3 regions of the Actinoplanes sp. NPDC051851 genome follow, and region 3 is predicted to be linked to each of the others. Evidence: riboswitches for the same ligand, from Rfam matches in the RefSeq annotation. Region 3 holds a riboswitch; each other region holds the start of a gene.
The links. A riboswitch is a leader RNA that binds a small molecule or an ion and turns the genes downstream of it on or off. The one in region 3 is predicted to bind cobalamin.
Positions count from the first base shown of each region.

Region 1: another riboswitch for cobalamin. It lies ahead of AB0M08_RS24260 (ribonucleoside-diphosphate reductase subunit alpha); the one in region 3 lies ahead of AB0M08_RS23905 (VWA domain-containing protein).
Region 2: another riboswitch for cobalamin. It lies ahead of bluB (5,6-dimethylbenzimidazole synthase); the one in region 3 lies ahead of AB0M08_RS23905 (VWA domain-containing protein).

Region 1 is NZ_JBFAYF010000026.1:69,122-79,031, reverse strand. It holds gene meaB (methylmalonyl Co-A mutase-associated GTPase MeaB) at 1-164, shown strand, start outside; gene AB0M08_RS24270 (hypothetical protein) at 170-382, shown strand; gene AB0M08_RS24265 (ribonucleotide-diphosphate reductase subunit beta) at 480-1,475, opposite strand; gene AB0M08_RS24260 (ribonucleoside-diphosphate reductase subunit alpha) at 1,475-3,838, opposite strand; cobalamin riboswitch at 3,960-4,170, opposite strand; cobalamin riboswitch at 4,254-4,435, shown strand; partial or broken gene AB0M08_RS24255 (hypothetical protein) at 4,409-4,555, shown strand; gene AB0M08_RS24250 (hypothetical protein) at 4,629-4,880, shown strand; gene AB0M08_RS24245 (short-chain fatty acyl-CoA regulator family protein) at 4,811-6,268, opposite strand; gene AB0M08_RS24240 (MmgE/PrpD family protein) at 6,440-7,942, shown strand; gene prpB (methylisocitrate lyase) at 7,939-8,844, shown strand; gene AB0M08_RS24230 (bifunctional 2-methylcitrate synthase/citrate synthase) at 8,841-9,910, shown strand, end outside.
Region 2 is NZ_JBFAYF010000007.1:195,556-205,465, reverse strand. It holds gene AB0M08_RS10220 (LLM class F420-dependent oxidoreductase) at 1-832, shown strand, start outside; gene AB0M08_RS10215 (endonuclease) at 990-2,204, shown strand; gene AB0M08_RS10210 (5'-3' exonuclease) at 2,290-3,198, shown strand; gene AB0M08_RS10205 (EAL domain-containing protein) at 3,303-6,350, shown strand; gene AB0M08_RS10200 (GNAT family N-acetyltransferase) at 6,586-7,248, shown strand; gene AB0M08_RS10195 (hypothetical protein) at 7,535-7,873, shown strand; partial or broken gene bluB (5,6-dimethylbenzimidazole synthase) at 8,043-8,669, opposite strand; cobalamin riboswitch at 8,685-8,942, opposite strand; gene AB0M08_RS10185 (response regulator transcription factor) at 9,040-9,675, opposite strand.
Region 3 is NZ_JBFAYF010000025.1:124,995-134,904, reverse strand. It holds gene AB0M08_RS23910 (gluconokinase) at 70-1,650, shown strand; cobalamin riboswitch at 1,695-1,826, shown strand; gene AB0M08_RS23905 (VWA domain-containing protein) at 1,882-3,957, shown strand; gene cobO (cob(I)yrinic acid a,c-diamide adenosyltransferase) at 4,347-4,946, shown strand; gene AB0M08_RS23895 (cobyrinate a,c-diamide synthase) at 4,940-6,289, shown strand; gene AB0M08_RS23890 (cobalamin biosynthesis protein) at 6,286-6,693, shown strand; gene AB0M08_RS23885 (hypothetical protein) at 6,843-9,910, shown strand, end outside.

The sequences.
Region 1 (9,910 bases), on a different contig from region 3:
GGATGTGGGCGATGGCCCGGGAGACCGTCCTGGCCCGCTTCACCACCGACCCCGCCGTCCGGGAGACCGGCCGGGACGTGGAGCGGCGGATCCTGGACGGTTCGCTCACCCCGGCGCGGGCGGTCGAGCTGCTGCTCGGCTCCTACGACCGGATGACACCATGATCGGCATGACGCCCGACGAGCACGCCGCCCGCGCCGAGGAACTCACCCACGAGGCCGAGCGCCTCTACGAGGTCTGCCTGGTCGACTACGAGACCAACATCAACGAGGACGACCACTCCGAGGAGCCGTACGTCCCCGGCGCCGACCTCTCGATGCTCATCGCCACCACGCAGCTCGCCCAGCTGCACGCCACGCTCGCCCTCCGGCCTGGTTCCTGAGCACCCCGGGAGCCGGTCTCCCGGGGCGTCTCACCTCTCACCTTTCGCCTCTCGCCTCTCGCCTCTCGCCTCTCACCTCTCGCCTCTCGCCTCTCGCCTAGAAGTCGTCGTCGAAGCTGACCGTGCCGGTGACGCCGACCTGGTACGCCGACACCCGCCGTTCGAAGAAGTTCGACAGCTCCTGGACGTCCTGCAGCTCCATGAACGCGAACGGGTTCCCACTGCCGTAGAGCGGCGCGATCCCGAGGGCCTGCAGCCGCCGGTCGGCCACGTGCTGCAGGTACTCGCGCATGTCCGCGAGGGACATGCCGGAGACGCCCTGCTCCAGGAGGTCCTCGGCGAACTGGACCTCGCACTCGACGGCCTCGGCGAGCATGTCGGTCACCTGCTTCGCCATCTCCGCGTCGAACAGGTCGGGCTCCTCGGCCCGGACCTGGTCGACCACGTCGAACGCGAACGCCATGTGCATGCTCTCGTCGCGGAACACCCAGTTGGTCCCGGACGCGAGTCCCTGCAGCACCCCGCGGGAGCGCAGGAAGTACACGTACGCGAAGGCGCCGTAGAAGAACAGCCCCTCGATGCACGCCGCGAAGCAGATCACGTTGAGCAGGAACGCCCGCCGGTCGGCTTTCGTCTCCAGTTTCCGGAGCTTGTAGACCGAGTCGATCCACGTGAAGCAGAATTCGGCCTTGCGGGCGATCGACGGGATGTTCTCGACGGCCGCGAACGCCTCGAACCGCTCCTGCTCGTCGGGCACATAGGTGTCCAGGAGATTCAGATAGAACTGGACGTGCACCGCCTCCTCGAACAGCTGCCGGGACAGGTAGAGGCGGCCCTCCGGCGAGTTGACGTGCTGGTACAGATTGAGGACCAGATTGTTCGCCACGATCGTGTCACCGGTGGCGAAGAACGCGACCAGCCGCGAGACGAGGTGCTGTTCGGCGGGCGTCAGTGTGGCCAGGTCGGCGAGGTCGCCGTGCAGGTCGACCTCCTCGACGGTCCAGGTGTTCTTGATGGCGTCCTTGAAACGGTCGAAGAAGTGCGGGTACTTCATCGGCCGCAGGGTCAGGTCCATTCCGGGGTCGAGCAGCATTACTGGCAGGCCTCACACGATTCGGGGTTCTCCAGGGAGCAGACTTCGGCGGGGGTGAGCGCCGGAATGACCGGTGCCACCGAGACCGTGGCCTGCTGAATGCGCGTCGCGGGCCGCGAGCGCAGGTAGTACGAGGTCTTCAGGCCGGCTTTCCACGCGTAGAGGTACATCGAGGAGAGCTTGCCGATGGTGGGCGCGGCCAGGAACAGGTTCAGCGACTGCGACTGGTCGATGTAGGGCGCGCGGGCGGCGGCCAGGTCGATCAGGGCCCGCTGGGGGAGTTCCCAGGCGGTACGGAACAGTTCGCGGACCTCGGCCGGCAGTTCGGTGATGCCCTGCACGGACCCCTCGGCGCGCTTGATCGCCTCACGGATCGGGGCGTTCCACAGATTGCGGGACTTCAGTTCGCGTACCAGAAAGGTGTTGATCTGAAGGAACTCGCCGGACATCGTCTCGCGCTTGAAGAGATTGCTCACCTGAGGCTCGATGCATTCGTAGCAGCCGGCGATCGACGCGATGGTGGCCGTCGGCGCGATGGCGACGAGGAGCGAGTTACGCAGGCCGTTGGTTGCGATTCTCTCTCTCAGGGAGTTCCAGCGATCGGTCTGCGTGGTGGTCACACCCCACAGGTCCGGGTGCAGGTCACCCTTCGCGGCCCGGGTCTGCGAGTACGCCGGATGCGCGCCGAATCGCTCGGCGAGCGACGCTGACGATTCCAGCGCGGTCAGGAAGATCTCCTCCTGAACCTTGGTGGAGAGCTTCCTGGCTTCGGCGGAGTCGAACGGCAGGCGCAGGGTGAAGAGGGCGTCCTGCAGGCCCATCAGGCCGAGGCCGACCGGGCGCCAGCGCGGATTCGAGGCGGCGGCCTGTGCGGACGGGTAATAGTTGATGTCGATCACCCGGTCGAGGAAGACCACCGCGGTGCGGACCGTCTCCCGCAACCGTTCCCAATCGACGCCCGCCTCGGTCACGTGCGCGCCGAGATTGACCGAGCCGAGGTTGCAGACCGCGGTCTCGCCGTCGTCGTTCACCTCGAGGATCTCGGTGCAGAGATTCGACAGGTGAATGGTGTTGCCGGGCGCGCCGGTCTGGTTGGAGAGCGCGTTCGACCGGTCCTTGAACGTCATCCATCCGTTGCCGGTCTGCGCGAGGGTGCGCATCATCCGGCCGTACAGATCGCGGGCCTTGACGGTCTTGACGGCCTTCTTCTCCGCCTTCCGGTACGCCTCGTCGAACGCCTCGCCGAACAGATCCGGCAACTCCGGCGCGTCCGACGGATCGATCAGCGACCAGTCGCCGTCCGCCTCGACCCGCCGCATGAACTCGTCCGGGATCCAGTTCGCCAGGTTCAGATTGTGCGTCCGCCGGCTCTCCTCACCGGTGTTGTCGCGCAGTTCCAGGAACTCCTCGACGTCCGGGTGCCACGGCTCCAGATAGACGCATGCGGCGCCCTTGCGGCGGCCGCCCTGATTGACCGCCGCGACGCCCGCGTCCAGGGTCTTCAGGAACGGCACGATGCCGTTGGACCTCCCGTTCGTGCCGCGGATCAGCGCACCCCGGCCGCGGACCCGCGACCACGAGATGCCGATGCCGCCGGAGAACTTCGACAGTTTGGCGACCTGGTGGTACCGCTCGTAAATCGAGTCCAGCTCGTCCTTCGGCGAATCGACGAGGAAACAGCTCGACATCTGGGTGTGCCGGGTGCCGGAATTGAACAGCGTCGGCGAGCTGGGCAGATAGGCGAGCGACGACATCAGCCGGTAGAAACCGATCGCCTCGTTCGCGTTCTGCGACAGCCCGCAGGCGACCCGCAGCAGCCAGTACTGCGGCGTCTCGACGACGAGCCGGGACTGCGGGTGGCGCAGCAGGTAGCGGTCCGCGACGGTGCGCAGCCCGAAGTACTCGAACCGCAGGTCACCGCGGGTGTCGATGGCGTCGTCGAGCTTGCGGGCGTTGCGGGCCACGAACGCCGCGGTCTCGTCCCCGATCAGGCCGAGCGTGTGCCCGTACCGGATGGCCTGACTGAAACTGGCCACCTCCTGGAGCCGGACCTCCTTGTCCACGTAGGCCGTGAGCAGCCGGGCCGCGAGACGCGAGTACTGCGGCTCCTCGCTGATCAGCTCGGCGGCCGTCTGGATCGAGAGTTTGTCCAGCTCGGCGGTGGTCGCGCCGTCGTACAGGCCACTGATGGTCTTGGTGGCCACCCGCAGCGGGTCGACCTCACCCAGATCACCGACCCAGAGCTCGACCGCCCGCACGATCTTGTTGACGTCGACCGGTTCCAGATCACCGTTGCGTTTGCGCACCTGCATCGCGTGCCGCCGCTGCTCCGGCACGGTCACGCTCTCTTTCGTGGTATCCATCGTTCCCCCTTCGTCCGCTCGCCGAGGTCGGGGCGCGCAGGGGGACGCCGCCGGGACACGCCGCGGGGGCGCACCGGCTGATGGCGTCGGCCGTCCCACGCGGCCTTCGACCGCCGTACGCGTGTGCGCACGGCGCGCTGGCAGGTCTTCGGACTCGTGGGCGTGATGCTCGCGCCTACCGGCCGTCGCTTCCCGGACCGGGTGGTCCAGTGCTTGATTGACGGCTTTCGTTCCCACTCACCGCTGCGGGGCAGTCCCGGTTTCCCACCGGGTTCCCTGTTGCCTCGAACGGGCCGTGACGGCCCGCACGAACCAGCTGCGGGAGACACCATATATGGGCGGCCACCGAAAAGTCATACCCCACATCGTGTGTCACCCGGGTCACCCTCTCGTGATCAACTTTGCGGCGGGCGGTAGCATGCGAAGCGGTGCTGGTTCGCCCTGTCCCTCGTAAAAAGGCGTCGTAAGAGGGAACCCGGTGTGAATCCGGGACTGCCCCGCAGCGGTGAGTGGGAACGAGAGTCGTCATCGCTGCCGATCGTCTACGGCGACGTGTCCCGCAAGGCGCCGATGACCGTCGGGGTGTCCCGCAAGGCGCCGATGACCGTCGGGTGGTCGACCTGCGCACAGTCACTGACGTCGAAGCCGGTCAAGGGCATGCTGACCGGCCCGGTGACCATTCTGGCCTGGTCGTTCGTGCGCACCGACCAGCCACTCGCGGACACCGCCGACCAGGTGGCGCTCGCCCTGCGCGACGAGTGCGCGGATCTGGAGACGGGCCGGGATCCGGGTGATCCAGGTCGACGAGCCGGCGATCGGCTACAGCCGGGGCGTCGGCCCGGGCGTCTGGGACATCCACTCGCCCCGGGTGCCGTCCCGCGACGAGGTCGTCGATGCGCTGCGCCGGGCGATCGCGGCGGTCCCGGCCCAACGGCTCTGGGTGAACCCGGACTGCGGCCTTAAGACCCACGGTTACGCCGAGGCCGAGGCATCGTCCTGGTCCTCTCTGTCCTGGTCCTCTCTGCCCTGGTCCACGGCGTAGGGGATGAGCGGCTGCTGGTTCTCGTCGACCAGCAGGCGGCCGGCGGCGGGTGGGCGGGCGCGCTGGGCGCAGTCCTGGCGCTCGCAGATCTGGCAGCCGAGTCCGATCGGGATCACGCCGCGCGGGTTGTCGAGCGCGAGGCCGTCGCTGTAGACCAGGCGCCGGGCGTGGCGCAGTTCGCAGCCGAGCGCCACCGCGAACGTGCTGCGCGGGCTGTGGTGGCCGCGCCCGCCGTGCACGACCGTACGGGCCAGCCAGAAGTAGCGCTTGCCGTCCGGCATCTCGGCGACCTGAGTGAGGATCCGGCCCGGTGAGCTGAACGCCTCGTAGATGATCCAGAGCGGACACGTGCCGCCGAGCCGGGAGAAGTGGAAGTCGCTGGCGGACTGGCGCTTGGAGATGTTGCCGGCCCGGTCCACGCGCAGAAACGCGAACGGGACCCCGCGCAGGGACGGCCGTTGCAGGGTGCTGAGCCGGTGGCAGGCCGTCTCGAAGCTCACGCCGAAGCGCCCGGCGAGGAGCGGGACGTCATACCGCAGCTGTTCGGCTGTACTGTGAAAGCCCTTGTAGGGCATGAGTAGTGCGCCGGCGTAGTAGTTGCCGAGGCCGATTCTGGCCAGCCCGGTGGCGGAGGGCGGGTCGATGTCGTCGGCGAGCTCGGTGATCAATTTGTCCTCGGCGAGGAAGGCCAGCTGGGTGGCGAGCTGGAACGCCCGCTGGCCGTCGGTGTGGTCGGCGGAGAGGCGCAGGACCCGGGTCTCCGGGTCGAAGCGGCGGATCTCGGTGGCGGCGCCGGGCGGGGGAATGATGACCCGGACCTCGTACTCCTCCCGCAGATGGCGGGTGAGTGTCTCGGCAGCGCGGCCCGGTGTGAGCGCGAGGCGGTCGGCGAGCTGCTCGGCGGCGGCGTCGAGCTGGTCGAAGTGGTTGTAGCGGGCGTAGAAGAAGTCGCGGACCGCGTCGTGCGGCTCGGCCTCGGTGGCGGCCAGGGGATCGCCGGGCCAGGCCAGGGCGGCGACCCGGTTGGAGGCCTCCCGGTAGCGCCGGTGGAGGGCGACCAGGGCGCGGGCGGCCGCCGGGTGGTCGCGGATGAGCTCGGTGGCTTCCAACGGGTCGACCGGGTGGCCGCTGGCCTCGTCGGTGAGGGCGGCGCGCACATCCGCCCCGAGGCGCTCGGTGTCGGTGTCGCTGAAGAACTCCGGGTCCACGTCGAGGAGCCCGGCCAGGCGGAGCAGGATCGATGCGGTCAGTGTCCGCTGGTTGTTCTCGATCTGGTTCAGGTAGCTGGTCGAGATGTCCAGCCGGCGGGCGAGCTGGGCCTGGGTGATGCCGCGCTCGCGGCGCAGCCTGCGGAGCTTGCCGTGCGCATAGAGCTTGGTTCCCGCCATCGCCGCGGCTCCTCTCCTGCCGTCGCGTCCTGCCGTCGTGCCGCCCATCATGCTCCCGCGAACAAGGCGTCCGCAACGGTTGCAAAATTTACAAATCCGCAGGTCAGGGCGTGAAAAGTACGCAGGTTTCGACCCTCGACACGGCCGTCCTTCGAGGACGAGGCTCGGTCCGTGACATTTCAACTCGTACATGTGTGGCCCAGCGCGGCACGGCATTCCCGTCGCGAGGAACTCGCCTGGTCGCTGGCCGAGTTGGCCACCGCCGCCGCCCCACCGGACGCCGAGGCGGTGGCGATGGTGGCCAACCGGGTGATCGACAACGCGGCCGTGGCGAGCGCCTCGCTGTCCCGGCGGCCGGTGGCCGTCGCCCGGGCACAGGCCCTCGCCCACCGGGCAGGTGAGGGAGCCTCGGTGTTCGGTGCCGGGGTCCGTGTCTCCCCGGAGTGGGCGGCCTGGGCCAACGCGACGGCGGTCCGCGAGCTGGACTTCCACGACACGTTCCTGGCGGCCGACTACTCCCATCCCGGCGACGACATCCCGCCCCTGATCGCGGTCGCCCAACAGGCCGGTCTGACCGGGGCCGACCTGGTGCGCGGTGTCCTGGTGGCCTACGAGGTGCACGTCGCCCTAGTCAGCGGCATCTGCCTGCACGCACACCGGATCGACCACGTGGCGCACCTGAGCGCGGCGACCGCGTGCGGGCTCGGGGCGATGCTGCGGCTGCCCACCGAGGTGGTCTACCAGGCCGTCGGGCAGGCGGTGCACACCACCACGGCGACCCGGCAGTCCCGCAAGGGCGCGATCTCCTCGTGGAAGGCGTTCGCCCCGGCCTTCGCGGGCAAGGCGGCGATCGAGGCCGTCGACCGGGCGATGCGCGGCGAGGGGGCGCCGGCGCCGATCTACGAGGGTGAGGACGGGCTCATCGCCTGGATGCTGGACGGCCCGGACGCGGAGTATGGGGTGCCGCTGCCGTCACCGGGTGAGCCGCTGCGGGGGATCCTGCGGACGTACACCAAGGAGCACTCCGCCGAGTACCAGGCGCAGGCGCTGATCGACCTGGCCCGGCGGATGCGGGAGAAGCTACCTGGCGGGACCGACCGGATCGTCTCGGTCGTGCTGCACACCAGCCACCACACCCATCACGTGATCGGCTCCGGCGCCAACGATCCGCAGAAGTACGATCCGGCCGCCAGCCGGGAGACGCTCGACCACTCGATTCCCTACATCCTCGCGGTGGCCCTGCAGGACGGCGTGTGGCACCACCTCGATTCGTATGCTCCCGAGCGCACCCGCCGGCCCGACACCGTCGCGCTCTGGCAGCGGATCGCCACGGTCGAGGACCCCGAGTGGACCCGCCGCTACCACGACCCGGAACCGGCCTTCGGCGGGCGGCTGGTCATCACCCTCACCGACGGCACCGTCCTGGAGGACTCGCTCGACGTCGCCGACGCGCACCCGGCCGGCGCGCGGCCGTTCGACCGGCCCGCCTACCAGCGCAAGTTCGCCACGCTGGCCGACGGCGTCGTGACGCCCGCCGCACAGCGGTCCTTCCTGGACGCCGCGACCCGGCTCGCCGAGCTCACCCCGCCGGAGCTGGCCCTGCTCTTCCCCGACGTGGATCACACCGCGATCGCCCGTGCCGACGCGTCGCTTCCTGGTGGGATCTTCCGATGACCTATCTCTACGCCCGCACCAGCGCCGCCGACAAGCGCTCCGTGTTCCGCTCCGGTCTCGCCTCCGGTGACCTGCTGCGACTTCCCGGTGCGTTCAACCCGCTCACCGCGCGACTGGTCCAGCAGACCGGCTTCGAAGGCGTCTACGTCTCCGGCGGTGCCCTCTCCGCCGCGGCCGGGCTGCCGGACATCGGGCTGACCACGCTGCCCGAGGTGGCCGGCTGGGCCGCCGACATCGCCGCGAGCACCGATCTGCCCACCCTGGTCGACGCGGACACCGGGTTCGGCGAGCCGCTCAACGCGGCCCGGACGATCCAGCGGCTCGAGGACGCCGGAGTGGCCGGCTGCCACCTGGAGGACCAGGTCAACCCGAAGCGCTGCGGGCATCTGGACGGCAAGGCCCTGGTCAGCCCGGACGACATGATCCGAAAGCTGCGCGCTGCCGTCGAGGCCCGCCGTGACCCGAACTTCCTGATCATGGCCAGGACGGATGCGCGCGGGGTTGAGGGTTTCGACGCGGCGGTCGAGCGGGCCAAGGCCTACGTCGACGCCGGCGCGGACGCGATATTCCCGGAGGCGCTCGCCGACGAGACGGAGTTCGCCGCCTTCCGGGCCGCGGTCGGCGTGCCGCTGCTGGCGAACATGACCGAGTTCGGCAAGGGGCCCTCACTGAGCGCCGACCGGCTCCGCGATCTCGGCTACAACCTGGTCATCTACCCGGTCACCACGCTGCGCCTGGCGATGGGCGCGGTCGAGGCCGGACTGCGCCGGATCGTCGCCGACGGCCGGGCCGACACGCTGCTGCCCTCGATGATGACCCGCTCCCGGCTCTACGAGGTGCTCGGTTACGAGGAATACACCCGTTTCGACGAAGGCATCGCCTTGGGAGAGGACCATCCGTGAACACCGACATCCACCGTGGCCTGGCCGGCGTCGTGGTCGATACCACCAGCATCTCCACGGTGATCGACGAGACCAACTCGCTGACCTACGGCGGGTATGCCGTACAGGACCTGGCCGCCTCCCGGTCCTGGGAGGAGGTCGCGTACCTGCTGTGGCACGGCGACCTGCCCGACGCCCGGAAACTGGCTGGCTTCCGGGCCGCCGAGTCCGCCCGGCGCGGGCTCGACCGGGCCGCGCAGGAACTGCTGCGACGGCTGCCCGAGAGCTGCCATCCGATGGACGTGCTGCGTACCGCGGTGTCGTACCTCGGGGCTCAGGATCCCGCCGAGGACCGCGCCGACCCGGCCACCAACCGGGCCAAGGCCCTCGCGCTCTTCGCCAAGCTTCCGGCCGTGGTCGCGCTCGACATGCGCCGCCGGTGCGGCCTCGCCCCGGTCCAGCCCGGCCCGGGACTGGGCTACGCCGCGAACTTCTTCCAGATGTACTTCGGCGCGATGCCCGCACCCGAGGTGGTCCGCGCCTTCGAGATCACCATGATCCTCTACGCCGAGCACAGCTTCAACGCGTCCACCTTCACCGCCCGGGTCATCACCTCCACGCTCTCCGACCTGTACAGCGCGGTCACCGGGGCGATCGGCGCGCTCAAGGGACCGTTACACGGCGGCGCGAACGAGGCCGTCATGCACACCCTCCGGGAGATCGGCGACCCCGACCGTACGGAGTCATGGCTCGACGCCCAGCTGAGTGCCAAACGCAAGATCATGGGGTTCGGGCACCGCGTCTACAAGCACGGCGACTCCCGCGTTCCGATCATGCAGGCGGCTCTGGACCGGTTGATCGCCACCCGCACCGACGAGGATAGCCGCCGCCTGGCCGAGACCTACACCCGATTGCAGGCGGCCATGCTCGACCGCACCGGCATCCACCCGAACCTGGACTACCCGTCCGCGCTGGCCTATCACCTGATGGGGTTCGACACCGCGGCGTTCACCCCCATCTTCGTGATGAGCCGGATCACCGGGTGGACCGCCCACATCATCGAACAGCTCACCGCGAACGTCCTGAT
Region 2 (9,910 bases), on a different contig from region 3:
CGGCTTCGACACGGTGCTGGTGATGGACCACTTCTACCAGCTCCCCGGCATCGGGACGCCGGACAACCCGATGCTGGAGGCGTACACCACGCTCGGCGCGCTCTCCGGCGTCACCTCGACGATCCAGTTGTCGACGCTGGTCACCGGAAACACGTACCGGAATCCGGCGATGCTGGCCAAGACGGTGACCACCCTCGACGTGGCCTCGAAGGGCCGCGCGATCCTCGGCATCGGCGCCGGCTGGTTCGAGCTGGAGCACCAGCAGCTCGGCTACGAGTTCGGCACCTTCACCGACCGGTTCGAGCGGCTCGACGAGGCGCTGCAGATCATCGCGCCGATGCTGCGCGGCGAGAACCCGACCTTCAGCGGGAAGTGGTACAGGGTCGAGTCCGCGATGAACAACCCGCGGCTGCGCCCGACGATCCCGATCATGCTGGGTGGCTCGGGTGAGCAGAAGACGTTCCGGATGGCGGCCCGCTTCGCCGACCACATGAACATCATCTGCCCCCGCGAGGCGATCGCGCACAAGGTGTCGGTGCTGGCGCAGCGCTGCGAGGAGATCGACCGCGACCCGGCGTCGCTGCCCACCAGCTTCCTCGCCTCGGTAGTGCTGACCGACTCGGACGAGGAGACGAAACGGATCCTCGACGGGCTGCCGCCGGAGGTCCAGGGCCGCCTCTTCATCGGCACCGGCGAACAGGTCGCCGAGGGATTGAAGCGGGACATCCTGGATCAGGGCATCACCGGCCTCACCATCAACATGGTGCTCAACGGCCACGTACCGGGCAAAGTCACCCAGGCCGGTGAGGCGCTGAAGCCGCTGGTCGCCTGAGTTTTGTTTCGCACACGTTACGGATCGGCGCCTTGGAGGCGCCGATCCGTAACCAACATTTCACAGGCGAGATTTACATATCGTTAATGTTCGATGGGTTGGCCGGCCTTAGCCTGATCGGAATCGAGCTGCTCCTCACCCCCGGAACGGAGCTCACATGTCCGGCTGGACTCCCCGCAAAAGAGCCCTGGCCTTCACCCTCCCGGCCGTCGTCGCTCTTTTCGCCCTTCTCGGCAGCATCACCATCGCACCTTTCAACCCCCCGGCGTACGCGGCCACCACGCTGACCGTCGCGCAGGCGATCAGCTCGCAGACCGGCAGCAGCGGCACGGTCCGCGGCTACATCGTCGGTGAGCCGACCGCCACCGACACCGTGCGCTTCAGCGACTTCACCGGCGACACCGCCTTCGCGATCGCCGACAGCAAGAGCACCACCAGCACCAGCAGCATGCTGTACGTGCAGATCACCAGCTCGTACCGGTCCGCCTGGGGCCTGGCCACGAACCCGAGCCTGATCGGCACCCAGATCGACGTGACCGGGACGCTCACCGCGTACTTCGCGCACGCCGGGCTCAAGTCGCCGTCGTCCATCGCCAAGGTGACCACCACGGCGACGGCGACCGCGACGGCGACCGCCACCGCGACGGCAACGGCGACCGCCACGGCGACCGCGTCCAGCAGCACCGACACGTACTACGCCAACGCGCTCGGCAAGTCGGGCTCCAGCCTGAAGACCGCGTTGCACACGATCATCTCGACCAACGTCACCAAGCTCTCCTACGACGGTGTCTGGGACGCGCTCAAGGCCACCGACCAGGACCCGAGCAACTCGTCGAACGTCATCCTGATCTACTCGGGGATCAGCCGGTCCAAGTCGCTGAACGGCGGCGACTCCGGCGACTGGAACCGCGAGCACGTCTGGGCGAAGTCGCACGGTGACTTCGGCACCACGGCGGGCCCCGGCACCGACCTGCACCACCTGCGCCCCGAGGACGTCACCGTCAACTCGATCCGCAACAACCTGGACTTCGACGAGGGCGGCAGCGCGGTCTCCGGCGCGTCCGGCAACTACTACGACTCGGACTCCTTCGAGCCCCGCGACGCCGTCAAGGGCGACGTGGCCCGGATGATCTTCTACATGGCGGTCCGCTACTCGGGTGACGACGGTTTCGCCGACCTCGAGGTCAACGACTCGGTCGGCAACGGCAGCAACCCGTACATCGGGCGTCTCTCCAAGCTGCTGGCCTGGAACGACGAGGACCCGCCGGACTCCTTCGAGATGAACCGCAACAACGTCATCTACAACACCTACCAGCACAACCGGAACCCGTTCATCGATCACCCCGAGTGGGTCGACTCGATCTTCGGCTGACGCCGGAAGAGCATCGGAAGGGACGTGGGCGCGCCTGGCGCCCACGTCCTCCTTTTTTGTCGTACGGCTATGGCAGGGTGGTCCCGTGAACCGACCTCTGCTGGCCGTCGACGCCCCCAGCCTCTACTTCCGGGCGTTCCACGGCATCCCGGAGAAGGCCGCGCAGACCGCCGACGGCGAGCCGGTCAACGCGATCCGCGGCTTCCTCGACATGATCGCCCAGCTGGTGCGCACCCGCCGCCCCGACCGCCTGGTCTGCGCCCTCGACGCGGACTGGCGCCCGGCCTGGCGGGTCGCGCTGGTCCCGTCGTACAAGGCGCACCGGGTCGCGCACGGCGAGGTCGAGGAGGTGCCGGCCTCGCTGGAGAAGCAGGTGCCGGTCCTCCTGGAGGTGCTCGCCGCGATCGGCATCCCGGCCTTCGGCGTCCCCGGTTACGAGGCCGACGACGTGCTCGGCACGCTCACGGCCACCCAGGCCGCCCCGGTCGAGGTGGTCTCCGGCGACCGTGACCTGTTCCAGCTGGTCGACGACGCCCGCGCCACCCGGCTGCTCTACTGCGGCCGCGGCGTCGCCAAGCTGGAGGACGCCGACGAGGCCCTGGTCACCGCGAAGTACGGCGTCGCGGCGCGGCACTACGCCGACTTCGCGGCGATGCGCGGCGACCCCAGCGACGGCCTGCCCGGCGTCCCCGGCGTCGGCGAGAAGACCGCGGCCCGGCTGATCGAGCGCTACGGCGGTGTCGCGGAGATCCTCGCGGCCCTGGACGACCCGGCGTCCGGGTTCGCGCCCGGGGTCCGGACGAAGTTGGACGCCTCCCGGGCGTACCTGGAGAAGGCCCTGCCGGTCTGCCGGGTGGCTCTCGACGTCAAGCTGCCCGATTTTGATCCGGCCCTGCCGACGGCGCCGCGCGATCCGGACGCCCTGCTGGCCCTCGCCGACCGCTGGAACCTGGCGAGTTCGGCCCGCCGCCTGGTGGATGCCATGGCCGGCTGAGACCCCGGACACTGCGGCGAAGAGCGCGGCGCAAAAGATCTCAGTTTCTCCCCGGGCACCCCGATATCGCCTGCATCGGTAGCCGCCAACCCCGGGGAGTACGCATGACGTCGCGTGTCGTTCGCGCGTGCTACGCCGTGTGGATCCTGCTGATCACCAGCCTGTACTACGCGCTGCCGGACGATCACCTCTACACGTGGGCGGCGCTCGGCTACTCCAGCGCGGTCGCGGTGCTGGTCGGCATCCGGATCTACCGGCCCGCCCAGCGGCTGCCGTGGTACCTGATCAGCGCCGCGCTGGCCACCTTCACCACCGGGGACAGCTGGTACAACCTGGTCCTGGCGCTCGGTGAGCAGCCCGGCTTCCCGGGGCTGGCCGACGTCTTCTACCTGCTGGTCTACCCGCTGCTGACCACCGCCCTGCTGCTGCTGATCCGGGCCCGCTCGGGCGGCGGCGACAACCGGGCGGCGCTGCTCGACGGGCTGGTCCCGACGGTCGGCATGGGCCTGCTCGCCTGGGTCTACTGGATCGCGCCGTTCACCCGTTCCACGGACCTCTCGCTGCTGGAGAAGATCGTCTCGATCGGCTACCCGCTCGGCGACATCCTGGTGATCGCGATGATCCTGCGGATGCTGACCGCGATCGGCAAGCGGCCGCGGGCGCTCTCCAGCCTCACCGCCGCGATGGTCGGCCTGCTGATCTCGGACATCTTCTACGGCCAGTCCCAGCTGCGCGCCGAGTGGTCGCTCGGCGGGCCGGTCGACCTCGGCTGGATCGTCTTCTACGCAGGCATGGGCTACACCGCGCTGCGGCCCTCCATGCTCGGTCTCGCCGAGCCCGCGCCGCACGCCCGCGCGGTGATCGGCCGGCACCGGCTGATCTGGCTGACCGGCGCCGCGCTGATCGCCCCGGCCGTCCTGATGCTGGAGGACGTGCAGGGTCACGACGTCGAGGTGGCCCGCGGCGGCATCGTCGACGCGCCGGTGATCGCGGCCGCCGCCACCGTGATGTTCCTGCTGGTCCTGGCCCGGGTCTCCGGCCTGGCTATGGCCCAGCGGCAGGCCGTCGCCCGGGAGCGGGCACTGCGCGAGGCCGGCGCCCTGCTGGTGCGGGCGAACTCGGTGGAGGAGGTGGCCGGCGCCCTGCGCGACGCCGTCGACCGGTTGATGCCCGCCGACTGCGCCTACCACCTGGACGTCGTCCCGCCCTCGCCGGGCACCGCGGAGGCGTCCGTCCAGCTGCGCGACGCCGCAGGCCTGCCCGACGGGCTCGGCTCGGGCGGCTTCCGCACCGTGCTGTACCTGACCCAGCCGCTCAGCGACGACCGGCACGGCACCATGATCCTCGGCGCGCCGGAGAACGTCCTGCACGCGGTCCGCCCCTCGTTGGAGACGCTCGCCGCGCAGGTCGACGCGGTGATCGAACGGATCTACCTCTCCGCCGAGGTGAGCCGCCGCGACAGTGAGGCCTATTTCCGTACGCTCATCCAGAACACCGCCGACGTCATCCTGATCGTCGAGGACGACGACACCGTGCGCTACGCCAGCCCGTCCGCGGTCAAGCTGTTCGGCGCGATCATCACGGCCGGCACCCCGCTGACCGGGCTCTTCACGCCCGACAGCCAGGACGGGCTGACCGAGGTGCTGGACCGGCTGCGGCGCGGCCACGGCGAGCTGGACGGCATCGAGCTGGCCGCGCACGGTTCCGGCCGCCGCCGCGTCGAGGTCGAGTGCGACCTGCGTGACCTGCGGGAGGACCCGACCGTACGCGGGCTCGTGGTCACCATGCGCGACGTCACCGAGCGCCGCCGCCTGGAGGACGACCTGACCCACCAGGCGTTCCACGACTCGTTGACCGGGCTCGCCAACCGGGTGCTGTTCCGCAACCGCCTGGAGCAGGCCTTCATGGTCGCCGAGCGGGACGGTGCCACCCTCGGCGTGCTCTTCGTCGACCTGGACGACTTCAAGGACGTCAACGAGACCCTCGGGCACGGCGTCGGCGACCAGTTGCTGATCACCGTGGCGCAGCGGATCTCGGCGATCATCGGCGCCGGCAGCACCGCGGCCCGGATGGGCGGCGACGAGTTCGCCATCCTGATCGAGCAGAGCCACAGCGCCGACGCGGCCGACGACGCCGCGGCCCGGATCGTCGCCGCGCTGGAGGCGCCGATCGAGGTCGCCGACGGCGAGGGAAACACCCACCTGGTCAGCGGCAAGGTCAGCGTCGGCGTCGCCACCAACCGGGACGCGGACGGCTCCACCGAGTTGCTGCGGCACGCCGATCTCGCGCTCTACCTGGCCAAGGGGATGGGCAAGGGCAGCTGGCAGCGGTACCAGAGTGACCTGCACCACGAGATGGTGCAGCGGCTGGAGATGCGCACCCAGCTGCACGAGGCGATCGAGGGCGAGCAGTTCGTGCTGCAGTTCCAGCCGATCGTCGAGATCGGCGCGAGCCGGGTCAGCGGCGTCGAGGCCCTGGTCCGCTGGCAGCACCCGGCGCGCGGGCTGCTCGGCCCGTTCCACTTCGTCGAGGCCGCCGAGGAGAACGGCGCGATCGTCGGCATCGGCAACTGGGTGCTGCGGGAGGCCCTGCGCCAGTTCGCCGAGTGGCAGGCCGCCGACCCGGACACCACGCTGCGCTACGTCAGCGTCAACGTGTCGCCGCGCCAGTTCCGCACCGGCGACTTCGTCGACCAGGTCCGGGACGCCCTCGCCACGACCGGGGCCCGGCCCGAGTGGCTGCTCCTGGAGATCACCGAGAGCCTGGTGCTCCGCGACGCCGACAAGGTGGTCCAGGATCTGCGTTCCTTGCGGGCGCTGGGGGTACGGGTGGCGATCGACGATTTCGGCACCGGATACTCGTCACTCAGCTACCTGCGGCAGATGCCGGTCGACGTACTGAAGCTGGACAAGTCCTTCATCGACGACGTCCTCACCAGCCGCCAGCAGCACGCTCTCGTCGAGGCGATCGTCACGCTCGCCGCCAACCTGGATCTGGACGTGGTCGCCGAGGGCATCGAGGAGCCGGGCCAGCGGGCGGCGCTGGACGCGATGGGCTGCCGCTACGGCCAGGGCTACCACTTCGCGAAGCCCCTCTGGCCCGCCGACATCCCGCCGATGACGTCCACGAGCCCGGCCCTGCTGAGCGCGTAGGACATCCACGAGCCCGGCCCTGCTGAGCGCGCAGCACATCCACGAGCCCGGCCCTGCCGAGCGCGCAGCACATCCACGAGCCCGGCCTTACCGAGCGCGCAGCCCGCCACTTTCGACCGATTTATCATCCTATATCCGGTGATCGCCTCGCTGTCGGTGATCGGTCAATAACACTTCGGGCGTGTCACGGCGATAACGGCTGGCGTGACTCGCCAGTAGGCGGCAGGGTCGGGGTGTGCTGAACAATTCCGTCTGGGCCGCACTCGAAGGACCGCACGCCGGGTTCGCCGAGGCCGCCGGCAACGCCGCCCGCTACCTGCCCGAGATCGCCCCGTTCTGCGCCGTCAGCGACCCCGCCGACCCGGCGGCCTGGCGCGACCTCGCCACCCTCACCGACCACGCCCTGCTGACCGGTCCGTCCCTGACCCCCCGCTCCGGCTGGGAACAGGAGTCGATCACGTACGGCGTGCAGATGACCGGCACCGCGATGACCGCCGTCGACGACCCGGAGGCCGTCCCGCTCACCGAGCACGACGTCCCCGAGATGCTGGAACTGGTGGCCCGCGCCCAGCCCGGCCCGTTCCGCAAGCGCACCATCGACCTGGGCCGCTACCTGGGCATCCGTGCCCGGGACGGCCGCCTGATCTCGATGGCCGGCGAGCGCTTCCGCCTCCCCGGCTGGACCGAGGTCTCCGCCGTCTGCACCGACCCCGCGTTCCGCGGCCAGGGCCTCGGCGCCCGCCTCACCGCCGCGGTCGCCGCCGGCATCCTGGCCCGCGGCGAGCTCCCGTTCCTGCACGTGGTCTCCGACAACGACAGCGCGATCCGCCTCTACGAACGCCTCGGCTTCCAGCAGAGCACCGAGGTCGTCTTCGCCTCCTTCCGCCACCACGGCTGACGAGCGCAGCCGACCACCACCGCAGCAGCCGGTGTGGCACCCCGCGGCGGGCGAGGCGAGCTTTCGCCCCCCTCCGCCGCCGGGGCCACATCCCTGTCGTTCATCACCGCACATCCCTGTCGTTCATCACCGCACATCCCTGTCGCTCATCACCGCACATCGGTGACGACGCCCGGACGGGACCTCCGTGGCGCGCCCCCTCACCGAGGTCGCGGCGGGCCGCACCGCGACGATGTCCGGCCGGACGGGTCGGGGTCCCTGATCCGCTCGCCGTAACCTGGTCGGCATGGCCCACTCGGACGACGTACGCCGGATCGCGCTCGCTCTCGACCACGTCGTGGAGATCGACAGTGACGGGTTCGACTTCCGGGTGCACGACAGGGGGTTCGTGTGGTCGTACCCGGAACGGACGCCGGGGCAGCGCCGCACCATCCGCACCGACGTCGCCGTGCTCTACGTCGGTGACGAGGCGGAGAAGCAGGCGCTACTCCTCGGTGAGCCGGAGCTCTTCTTCACCACGTCCGGCTACGACGGTCTCCCCCTGGTCATGCTGCGGCTGCCGGAGGTGACCGTCGACCGCCTGGACGAGTTGATCACCGACGCATGGCGGATGCGCTCGGAGTGAGCAGACCCGAGGCCGGCCCACCCGGAGTGAGCAGACCCGAGGCCGGCCCACCCGGAGTGAGCAGGTCCGGCGCCGGCCCACCCGAAGTGAGCAGGTCCGGGCCCGGCGCGCCCGAAGTGAGCAGGTCCGGCGCCGGCCCACCCGAAGTGAGCAGGTGCGAACCCGGCGCGCTCGGCGTGAACCGATCGTGGTGTACCGCGGCCTCCAGCGGACGGCGGGCGCGCCAGCCGTGCCGTTCGAGATCCGGTGTCCGCTGCAGGGCGCTCACCGGCCCGACGCAGAGCCAGGCCACCGCGCGCATCGGCGCCGGGATGCCGACCAGGTCGTTCAGGAAATCCTCGCGGTAGAATGACACCCAGCCCACGCCGAGCCCCTCCGCGGTCGCCGCCAGCCACAGGTTCTGGATCGCCAGGCAGACCGAGTAAAGTCCGGCGTCCGCGATCGCGTGCCGCCCCAGGATCGCCGGTCCGCCGCGTTCCGGGTCGTAGGTCACCACGATCGACAGCGCCGACTCCAGCACCCCGTCGATCTTGATCCGGGCGAACCGCTCCTTCGCCGCGCCGTCGAGCGTCGCCGCGAACACCGCCCGCTCCTCGTGCACGTGCCGGTGGAAGGCCTCCCGGATCACACGATCCCGGATCAGCACGAAATCCCACGGCTGCGACATTCCGACGCTCGGCGCGGCATGCGCGGCTTTCAACACCTTTTCGAGTACGCCGTCCGGCACGTCGTCACCGGTGAACTCGGCACGGACATCGCGCCGTGCGTGGATCACATCGTACAAATCGCTCAACATCTGGACAGACTCCCGCTGTGGTTCTCCACGCGAGGCCGGTCTTCGGACTCCCGGATCGTCGCCTCACCACCCGCCTTCCCAGCCGTTCCCAGCCAGTGGCTGCGCCCTCCCGCGCTCACCGGGCCGGGCCGATCTCACTCGGCCGTGATCCGAAAGCGCCCTCAGGCACACAGGTGGCGGCTCCCCGGTCACCGCGGCGGGCTCCGTGCCGGATTCACACCGGCTTCCCGATTCTCCCCACCGAAGCGGGGCACCTCGCTGACAGTTTCGTCGCCACCTTCACACTACCTTCCCCCTTCTCCGGTACGCCGCAGCCCGGGCAGGTCACGCAGCTCACACCGCTTCCCCAGTACGCCGGCCCCCGGACAGGTCAGGCCGCCACCCGCCGGGCGAGCAGGCCCTCGCCGATCGCGAAGCGGGTCAGCTCCGAACGCCGCCGGTGTCCCGTCTTCTCCCGGATCCGGTCCAGGTGCGACCGCACGGTTCGTACGCTGATCACCAGGGCCTCCGCGATGTCCACGTCGCGCTCCCCCTCGGCGAGCAGGGCCAGCACCTCGCGCTCCCGGGGCGTCAGCGTCAGCCGGGGCCCCGCATGCCGCCGGCCCGCACTGTCCAGCAGGAACGCCGCGAGCGTCGCCGACACGAACGTCCCGCCGTCGGCCACCTGCCGGACCGCCGAACCCACCTCGGCCGCGTCCGCCGACTTCGTCAGGTACCCCCGGGCCCCCGCCGCGAGCGCGGCCAGCACGTCCGCCTGCCCGGACTGCGCCGACACGATCAGCGGCCGGTGCCCGGCGGCGGAGAGGGCGAGCACCGCCGCGGCCCCCTGCAGCCCCGGCAGGTGCAGATCGAGCAGGACGACTCCCCCAGCCGCGGCCCGGTACGCCAGGAACTCCTCCACCGACCCGGCCACCGGACCCGCCTCGACCCCGGGAAGCTCCTCGACCACCCGGGCCAGCGCCGCGCGGAACAGCGGATGATCCTCGACAACAGATACCAGTGTCATCTCGCGACCTCCCATCGGGCGCATCCCAGCGTCATTCCCCAGCCCTCTCATACCCCAGCCCTCTCGTTCCGCGCCCTCTTCATCCCCCAGCCCTCGCATCTCCCCGGCCCTCTCAATCCCCAGCCCCCGCATCTCCCCCGCCCTCTCAATCCCCGGCCCCCGCATCTCCCCGGACCGTTTCACTCCCCGGCCCCCGCATCTCCCCGGACCGTTTCACTCCCCGGCCCCCGCTTCT
Region 3 (9,910 bases):
CGTGGTGGGCTTGGCGACGGGTGTGGGCGGGAACAGGGCAGGGACGGCAGGGCGAGGAGAGGGCAGCGCATGGACGTCGTGATCGGGATCGACACCGGGACCACCGCGACCAAGGGGATCGCCGCCGGGCCCGGCGGCGAGGTCCGGGCGCAGGTGAGCGTGCACTACCCGCTCTCGGTGCCCGGGCCGGGGCGCGCCGAGCTCGACCCGGAGCACCTCATCGCGGCGGCCGTGAAGGCGCTCACCGACGTGGCGGCCCGATGCCGCGAGCGCGGTGACCGGGTGATCGCGATCGGACTCAGCGCTTTCCTGCACGGGCTGGTGCCGATGGACGGCGACGGGAGGCCGCTCGGCCCGCTGGTCACCTGGGCCGACGGGCGGGCCGCGGAGCAGTGCGAGCGGATCGTCGCCTCGGGGCGGGCCCGGGGGCTGCAGGCACGGACCGGCACCCCGGTGCACCCGATGTCCCCGCTGGCGAAGCTGACCTGGTGGAACGAGAACGACCCGGAGACGCTGCGGGGCACCCCGCGTTGGGGCGGCGTCAAGGAGCTGATCGTCGCGGCGCTCGCCGGCGGGCCGTTCCGCGTCGACCTCTCGCTCGCGTCCGGGATGGGCCTGTACGACATCCACGGCCGGGGCTGGGACGACGAGGCACTCCAGCTCGCCGGGGTGCGGCACCGGCAACTGGCCGAGGTGGTCGCGACCACCGAACGGCTCGCCCTGCGTCCCGAGGTGGCCTCCGCCGCGGGCATCGGCGGATCGGTGCCGCTGATCATCGGGGCGGCCGACGGGCCGCTCGCCAACCTCGGCGTCGGCGCGGTGCCGCCCGGTGTGGCCGCCGTCTCGCTGGGCACGAGCGGGGCGTTGCGCACCGTGGTCGACCGGCCCGCCGGCGCCGAGGACGGACGGCTCTTCTGCTACGCGCTGACCGAGAAGCACTGGGTGGTCGGCGGTGCCGTCAACAACGCGGGTTCGGTCGTACGGTGGGCGGGCGAGGCGTTCGCGGCCGGTTTCGAACGCCCTGGAGCCGACGGTGAGGACGCCGACGAGCGGGACGCCGCGCTGCTCGAGGAGGCCGCCGGGATTGCCGCCGGCAGCGAGGGGCTGATCTGCCTGCCCTACCTGCTGGGCGAGCGGGCGCCGTGGTGGCGGCCCGGCCTGCGCGGCGCCTACCTGGGACTACGCCGCGAACACCGGCGCCCGCACCTGGTCCGGGCCGCGGTCGAGGGGGTCTGCCAGCAGCTGGCCCTGGTCCGCGACTCGTTCACGACGCCGGTCACCGAGGTACGCGCCACCGGGGGAGCGGTCGCCTCCCGGCTCTGGGTGGAGGTTCTCGCCGCCGCACTGGACCTACCGGTATCGATCGCGGACACGCCCGAGGGGACCGCGCTCGGCGCCTGTCTGCTGGCCCGGCACGCGCTGGGGGAGCTGCCCGATCTTGATCAGGCGGCGTCGCTGACCGCGGTGGGCTCCTCGGTGACGCCCCGTGCCGAGGACGCCGCGCTGTACCGCCGGATGCGCCCGCTGGTGGAGCGGTCCGCGCTGGCGGTGCTGGACGTGGTGGCCGAGCTGGACCGGCTGGCCCCGAAGCCGCTGCCGGCCACCGAGAAGGCGGTGCCCGGAAGCTCACACACCGGGGGCCCGCGTTGACGGCCGGGTGAGCCGTACGCGAGAGTTACCGGCGAGCGGTTGCGGAGGAACCCGGTGCGAGTCCGGGACGGTCCCGCCACTGTGACCGGGGAGCGACCCGCTGATCACAAAACGCCACGGCCCGGCGTCGGGCTGGAAGGCTGGCGGGGAACGGCGATCCGGGAGTCAGGAGACTCCGGCCGCTCGTGACAACCGACGCGCGGGCGTGGACACCCGCCGGAAGGGACCTTCGTGACGACTCCGTACCCGTTCTCGGCCGTCGTGGGCCTCGATGACCTGCGCCTCGCCCTGCTGCTCACCTCGGTCTCGCCGGCCGTCGGCGGGGTGCTGGTCCGCGGCGAGAAGGGCACCGCCAAGAGCACCGTGGTACGCGCCCTCGCCGGGCTGCTCCCCCCGGTCGACGTGGTCCGCGGCTGCCGGTTCGCCTGTGACCCCGCCGGGCCCGACCCGCAGTGCCCGGACGGTCCGCACCCGGTGGACAGCCCGGCGCTGGCCCGCCCGTCCGCGCTGATCGAGCTGCCGGTCGGCGCGACCGAGGACCGCGTGGTGGGCACCCTGGACATCCAGCGGGCGCTCGCCGACGGCGTGAAGGCGTACGAGCCGGGTCTGCTCGCCGCCGCGCACCGGGGTGTCCTCTACGTCGACGAGGTCAACCTCCTCCCCGACCACCTGGTCGACCTCCTGCTGGACGCCGCCGCGATGGGCCGGGCACACGTCGAGCGGGACGGCGTCTCGGTCAAGCACGCGGCCCGCTTCCTGCTGGTCGGCACGATGAACCCGGAGGAGGGCGAGCCCCGCCCGCAGTTGGTCGACCGCTTCGGCCTGGTCGTCACGGTGGCCGCCCCGCGCGACGCGAGGCAGCGCGCCGAGGTGGTCCGGCGCCGCCTCGCCTACGAGGCCGACCCGGTCGGTTTCGCCGAGCGTTTCGCCGCCGAGGAGCTGGCGTACGCGGACCGCATCGCGACCGCGCGGGCTCTCCTCCCGTCGGTGGTGCTGCCCGACGCCGAACTGGACCGCATCGCCCGGGTCTGCCTGGCCTTCGGCGTCGACGGCCTGCGCGCTGACATCGTGGTGGCCCGCTGCGCGGTGGCCCTGGCAGCCTGGCACGGCCGCGACGTGGTGACCGCCGGTGACGTAGGGGACGCCGCGCGGCTCGCCCTCCCGCACCGCCGGCGCACCGATCCGCTCGACCCGCCCGGCACCGACGAGGAGAAGCTCGACCAGGCCCTGGACGAGGCCGAGCGCCAGGCGCGGGAGGACGGCGACGACCCGGATCCGGACTCCACCCCGCCCGGCGGCGGCCCCGACGACTCGGGCCCCGGCCCCGGCGGCCCCGGCGGTCCCGGCCCTGGCTCCGGCGGTCCCGGCCCCGGTGGCCCCGGTTCCGGCTCTGGAGATCCCGGTTCCGCTGACCCCGCGCCAACTGACGCCGCGCCCCCGCAGGGCCAGGGGGATCAGGGGAGGTCCGGTACGGTCGCTCAGGCCGGTGCCGCCTACCGCCCCCGGACCCTGAAGATCACCGCTCGGGGCGAGGGCGGCCACACCGGCAAGCGCTCTCCGGCGTACGCCCGCCGTGGCCGGGTGATCGGCTCCCGCAAGCCGCTCGGGAAGCTGGCCGGCGCCCCGCACCTCCCGGCGACCCTGCGCGCCGCGATCCACCGCAACGCCCTGCAGTCCTCCGGCATGACGGTTCAGCCCCGTGACCTGCGTGAGGCGATCCACGTGGGCCGCGAGGCGAACCTGGTGCTCTTCGTCGTGGACGCGTCCGGGTCGATGGCCGCCCGCAAACGGATGACCCTGGTGAAGACCGCCGTCCTCTCGCTGCTCCGCGACGCCTATCAGCGCCGCGACCGGATCGGGATGATCACGTTCCGGGGGGCCGCCGCCGAGGTGGTGCTCCCGCCCACGTCCAGCCACGAGGTGGGCGTGATGCGCCTGGCCGCCCTGCGCACCGGCGGACGCACCCCGCTCGCCGCCGGCCTGCGCGCCGCCGCCACCACGATCGCCACCGAACGCCGCCGCGACCCGCGCCGCCGTCCGCTGCTGATCCTGGTCACCGACGGCCGCGCCACGTCCGGCCCCGACCCCCTGCTGCTGGCCCCGCTCTTCGCGGACGTCTCCACGGTCGTGGTCGACTGCGAGTCCGGCCCGATTCGGCTGGGCCTGGCCCGCCGGCTGGCTACGGCGCTGAAGGCCGACGTCATGCCCCTGGACCACCTCGAGGCCGCGACCCCCGTCCGCCTTCCCGCTGCCACTCACCCGGCCGCCCCGACGCCGGAGGGCCGTCCGTACCGCAGGGCCGCCTGATGCCCGGACCGCCGGCCGCACGGAAGTCGGCCGGCACGCAGAGTCGGCTGGGGCTCAGGGGTGTGTCAGGTCCCTCGAGGCACCCGTGAGCGCCAGCCAGACAGGGTGGGCTGGCGGCGCGGAGTGTGTCCGGGGCCCTGAGACACCCCTGAGGGCCAGCCGTGGCGGGCGCGCGTGGGCGTTGCGGGCGGGCGTCGGCGTGATCGGCGGGCGCGAGCGTTGCGGGCGGGCGTCGGCGTGATGGGTGGGCGCGGGCGTCGGGGCGGCGGGCGGGGGTGGGATCGTCCACCGTGGTGGTGAGTGTGCCGAGTGGACGGAAAAGGCGCGATGAATGACGGGAACGCTCTGTGGGGAACGGGCTCAGGGCGTACGGAATGGAAGGTTGGGAAATGCCGCAAGGGAAAGTCGCCAGCGTGCCCGACGACGGTTTGACGACACGTCAGCGACGACGGCAGGCGGTGTTCGCCGTGCACACCGGACCCGGTAAGGGGAAGTCGACCGCCGCATTCGGAATGGCGCTGCGGGCGTGGAGTGCCGGCTGGCCGATCGGTGTGTTCCAGTTCGTGAAGTCGGAGAAGTGGCGGGTCGGCGAGGAGGCCGCGCTGCGGAAGCTCGGCGAGGTCGGGCCCACCACGGTCGACTGGCACAAGATGGGCGAGGGCTGGTCCTGGATCCAGCGCGCCGGGACCGAAAGGGATCACGCCGCCGAGGCCGCCGAGGGCTGGGCGCAGATCAAGCGGGACCTGGCCGCCGAGACCTACCGGTTCTATGTGCTCGACGAGTTCACCTACCCGATGAAGTGGGGCTGGGTGGACGTCGCCGACGTGATCGAGACGCTGGGGAACCGGACCGGTACGCAGCATGTGGTGATCACCGGGCGGGACGCGCACCCCGATCTGATCGCCGCCGCCGACCTGGTCACCGAGATGACGAAGGTGAAGCACCCGATGGACGCCGGGCGCAAGGGGCAGCAGGGCATCGAATGGTAGCCAGGGTGGTGATCGCCGCGCCGGCCTCCGGGCACGGCAAGACCACCGTGACCACCGGGCTGCTGGCGGCCTTCGCGCGGCGCGGCAGACGGGTCGCGCCGTTCAAGGTGGGGCCCGACTACATCGATCCCGGTTATCACTCGCTCGCCTCGGGACGGCCGGGGCGCAACCTCGACCCGGTCATGCTCGGACCGGAGATGATCGCGCCGCTCTTCGCGCACGGGTCGCGGGGCGCCGACATCGCGATCGTCGAGGGGGTGATGGGCCTCTACGACGGCCGGACCGGTGCGGGCGACTCCGGGTCGACCGCGCAGGTCGCCGAGCTGCTCCAGGCGCCGGTCGTCCTCGTGGTGGACGCCGCCGCCCAGGGCCGTTCGATCGCCGCGGTCGTGCACGGTTTCCGCAGCTTCGGCAACGTACGGATGGCCGGCGTGATCCTGAACCGGGTCGGGTCCGAGCGGCACGAGTCGATCCTGCGGGAGGCCTGCGAGGAGGTCGGCACGCCGGTGCTGGGCGCGCTGCGGCGGGCCGACGCGGTGGCCGCGCCGAGCCGGCATCTCGGCCTGGTGCCGGCGGCCGAGCGGCGTGCCGAGGCGCTGGCCTCGGTGGACGCGCTCGCGGCGCTGATCGCCGGCGCGGTGGATCTGGACGCGGTGGCGGCCGTGGCCCACTCCGCGCCGCCGCTGGCGGCGACGCCCTTCGACCCGATCTCCGAGCGTCCGGTCGCGGGCCGTCCGATCGTCGCGGTCGCCGGTGGTCCCGCTTTCAGTTTCGCGTACGCCGAGACCACCGAACTGCTGGCCGGGGCGGGCGCCGAGGTGGTGACCGTCGACCCGCTCCGGGACACGGCGCTGCCCGAGGGCACCCGGGCCCTGGTCGTCGGCGGGGGTTTCCCCGAGGTCTACGCCGCCGAGCTCTCCGCGAACGAGCCGCTGCGCACGGCGGTCGCCGGGCTGGCCGCCGCCGGGCACCCGATCACGGCCGAGTGCGCGGGCCTGCTCTGGCTCTGCCGGACGCTGGACGGCGCCCCGATGTGCGGCGTGCTGGACGCGGACGCGGCGATGACTCCGGCGCTGACCCTCGGGTACCGGGACGCGGTGGCGCTCTCGGACAGCCCGCTCGCGGCGGCCGGCACCCGGGTCACCGGGCACGAGTTCCACCGTACGGCGGTGCACCCGCGGTCCGGCCTGCTGCTCTCGCCGGCCGGGGGAGCGGCGTGGGCGTGGCGCGGCGCCGACCCGGAGGGCTTCGCCTCGCCCGGTGTGCACGCGTCCTACCTGCACCTGCACTGGGCGGGTCACCGGGGCCTGGCGGAACGCCTGGTCCGGACGGCGGCCGGATGATCCTCGGCCTGGGCGCCCGGGCCGGGATACCCGCCGCCGGGCTGGCCGGGGCCCTCTCCGCCGTGCTGGCGGAGGCCGGTATCGGGGCGGCGGCGGTGACGGCCGTGGCGACCCTGGACCGGCGGGCCGCGGAGCCGGGTGTCCGGGCGTTCGCCGCGGCGCGTGGCTGGCGGCTGATCGGGTTCACCGCCGGGGAGCTGGCCCGCGTCCCGGTGCCGAACCCGAGTGCGGCGGTCCGGGACGCGATCGGTGCGCCCGGCGTGGCGGAGGCCGCGGCGCTGCTCGCCGCCGGTCCCGGAGCGCGGCTGGTGCTGCCGAAGACGCGATCCGGTCCGGTGACGGTGGCGCTCGTTGTGGCGTACCCGGAAATGGGTGTTGACAATGGTGTTGAAGTTGATTGTTGAGACTTCTATACCCTCTTTCAGTAGCTGTCTGGCGATTTACCGGCATGTTGTGTAAATGAAGGATTTATGCCTGGTCAGGCCGTTTAAATCGGCACGTGGTGTCCCAGCGGCCCGTTCTGGGTAAGCGGCTTTTCGCTCTCTTCGTCGTGGTGGCGGTTCTCTTCACCATCGGCGCCCGTCCGCATACCGCGAAGGCGGTCGGCAGCTTCACGTCGTCGGCGCAGGGCGTGCGTGCGCAGGTGAAACTGCTGAGCCTGGCCACGCTGAACGCGTCGGTCCCGGCCTCGGCGGTCACGTGGGCGGACGGCAGCAGCACCGCCACCCAGACCCTCGCCGGGGCGAACCTCGGCGTGCTGGGAACCTCGATCCTCACCACCGGCGTGGTCACCTCGACGGCCGGGCCGGGAGCGACCGGCGGCGGGCGGGCCGAATCGAAGGTCGCGGGGGTCAACCTGCTCGGCGCGGCCGGTGTCGTCGCCGGCCCGATCACCTCGGTCTGCGTGATGAACGCGTCCGGGATCACCACCACGATGGACATCACCGGGCTCAAGGTCGCCGGCGCGGACATCAACCCGGACGTCAACCTCAAGATGACCGTGCCGAGCGTGGCGACCGTGGCGATCGACTCCCGGACCGCGACCTGGAACACCACCACCGGCCGGTACGACTACACCGTCCGGGCGCTCGACATCGGCCTGCTCGGTGGCGCGCTCGGCCTGATCGGCAGCGGCACGGTCGTGATCGCCGAGGCGATCTGCTCGGGCACGATCAAGCTCGGCACGGTCACCGCCGGCGGGGTCAGCCTCGCACCGGGCCAGTCCGGCACCCCGACGGTGACCGTGACCAACACCGGCGACACCGGCGCGCAGAACACCGTCATCACGATTCCGAAGCCCGGGTCGGCATACCTCCTCGGCACCCCGACCGTGACCGGCGGCGGCACGTGCAGCACCACGGACCCGGTGAACATCGTCTGCTCCGGCGTGACCGTGGCCGCCGGGAGCAGCGCGGTGGTCTCGATGCCGGTCACGCTGAAGTCCTCGGCGAGCACCGGCGCGGCCAACTGGGCCACCGGCGCGAACGGGGTCAGCGTGACGAGCACCCCGGTCACCGCGGTCCCCGACCAGACCATGACGGTCACCGGCGGCGGCACGCTGGTCACCTCGCTGCCGCGGAGCACCACCGCGGGGTCGATCACGGTCAACCCGGTCACGCTGCCGGCCGGCAAGAGCGCGAGCACCACGATCAAGGTGGCCAACCAGGGGCCGTCCGACGCGGCCACCACGATCACCATCCCGATCGGGACCAAGCCGGCCGGCGTCACGGTCGACTCGGCGACCGTCGGCGGTGCCGCGTGTACGGTCAGCGCCACCGCGATCACCTGTGACAACGTGACGGTGCCGGGCAACGACTCGGTCAACGTCACGGTGAACACCTCGGCGATCGTCACCGCCACGGTCGGCGCCACCTGGGACCTGGCGAACATCACCGCCCCGATGAACGGCACCGCGGTCACCGGGCAGGGCCGGCTGCTCACCGTCGGCAGCCCGGACGTCAACCTCTCCGGCGGGGTGAACATCACCCAGGCCACCGCGATCCCGGGCGGCTCGGCGGCGACCGCCACGATCAAGGTGGCCAACTCCGGCGCCGGTACGGCCAGCCCCACCACGATCACCATCCCGAACCCGCCGTCCGGCTACACCCTCGGCACGGTCACCACCAACGGCGGCGGCACCTGCGTCCACGGGGCCACCGCGATCACCTGTAGCAACGTCTCGATCGCGCCCGGCGCGACGGTGGCCGTCTCGGTGCCGGTCACGCTCGGCGCCGGGGTCACCGCCGACTGGACGGTCGCCGCCGGCACGCCGGTCACCGCGACCTCCGGCGTCTCCAGCGGCACCGCCAGCGGCACCGTCGTCAAGGCCAGCCCGCAGTACACGCTCGGCGTCTCCTCCACCGGTCCCGCCGACGGCACGGTGAGCCCCGGCCAGTCCACGACGATGAACGTGACCATCTACGACCAGGGCCCGTCCGACGCCAAGGGCGCCACCTTCGCGGTGGTGGCGCCGAACCAGACGGTCTTCGGCGTGCTGAACGCCGCGACCGCCGCGGTCTGCACCCCGGCCGCGCTGAACACCGTGCTGAACTGCACCTCGGATCTGCCCGCGACCGGCGCCGGCGTGGCGCTCACCCTGCCGCTGGTGGTCTCCCCGCTCGCCGACCCGGCGACCCCGGTGACCGGTGGCTGCGTCAGCCTGGACGGCGACACGGCCTGCAACGGCGCGGCGGACAAGGCGCTGCCGGCCATCACCCTGCGCAGCGCACTGGGCAGCCGGCTCACCACCACGTTCAACCCGGCGACCATCACGCCCGGCACCAGCGGCACCGGCACGATCACGCTGCAGTCCACCCGGGCCGAGACCGGCATGTCGGTGGCCATCCCGCTGAGCGGCAAGCCGACCGGGTTCACCGTCGTCTCGGCCTCGGTCGGCGGCACCCCGTGCACGATCGGGACCAGCACCATCACGTGCAGCGGGATCAACCTGACCGCGAACACCCCGTCCGACGTCAGCGTCAAGGTCGCGGTGGACCAGGCGGTCGTGCCGCCCAAATCGTGGATCCCGACGGTCACCATCACCTCGGGGAACGAGACCACCACCGCCACCGGCGCGATCGCGGGCACCGGCACGCCCAACTACATTCTGAGCGCCACCGCCACCGCGCCCGCCGACGGCACGGTCGAGCCGGGCCAGAGCACCTCGATGACGCTGAGCGTGACCAACGGCGGCCCGTCCAACGCGGCCCTCGCCTCGTTCACCGTGACCGCCCCGACCGGGACCACCTTCGACCAGCTGGGCAACACGGCCTCGGGGTACTGCCCGATCAACACCGGTACCCAGCTGACGTGTACGGCCAGCCTGGCCTCGGGCGCCTCCACCGGAGTGCTGACCGTGCCGCTGAAGGTCTCCGCGAACGCCGACCCGGACAAGCAGGTCACCGGCGGCTGCGTGGACGTGAACGGCATCCCGGGCTGCGGCACGGGCGACAAGCCGATCCCGGCGTTCAGCCTGAAGGTCCCGTTCGCCAGCCAGGTCGCGGTCACCTCGGACCGCGCCGACGTGGTCCCCGGCAGCAGCGCCCAGGCCGTCCTGCACATCAAGGCCACCCACAACGACCTGACCGGCCTCGCGGTGACCATCCCGAAGACCGCGCTGGC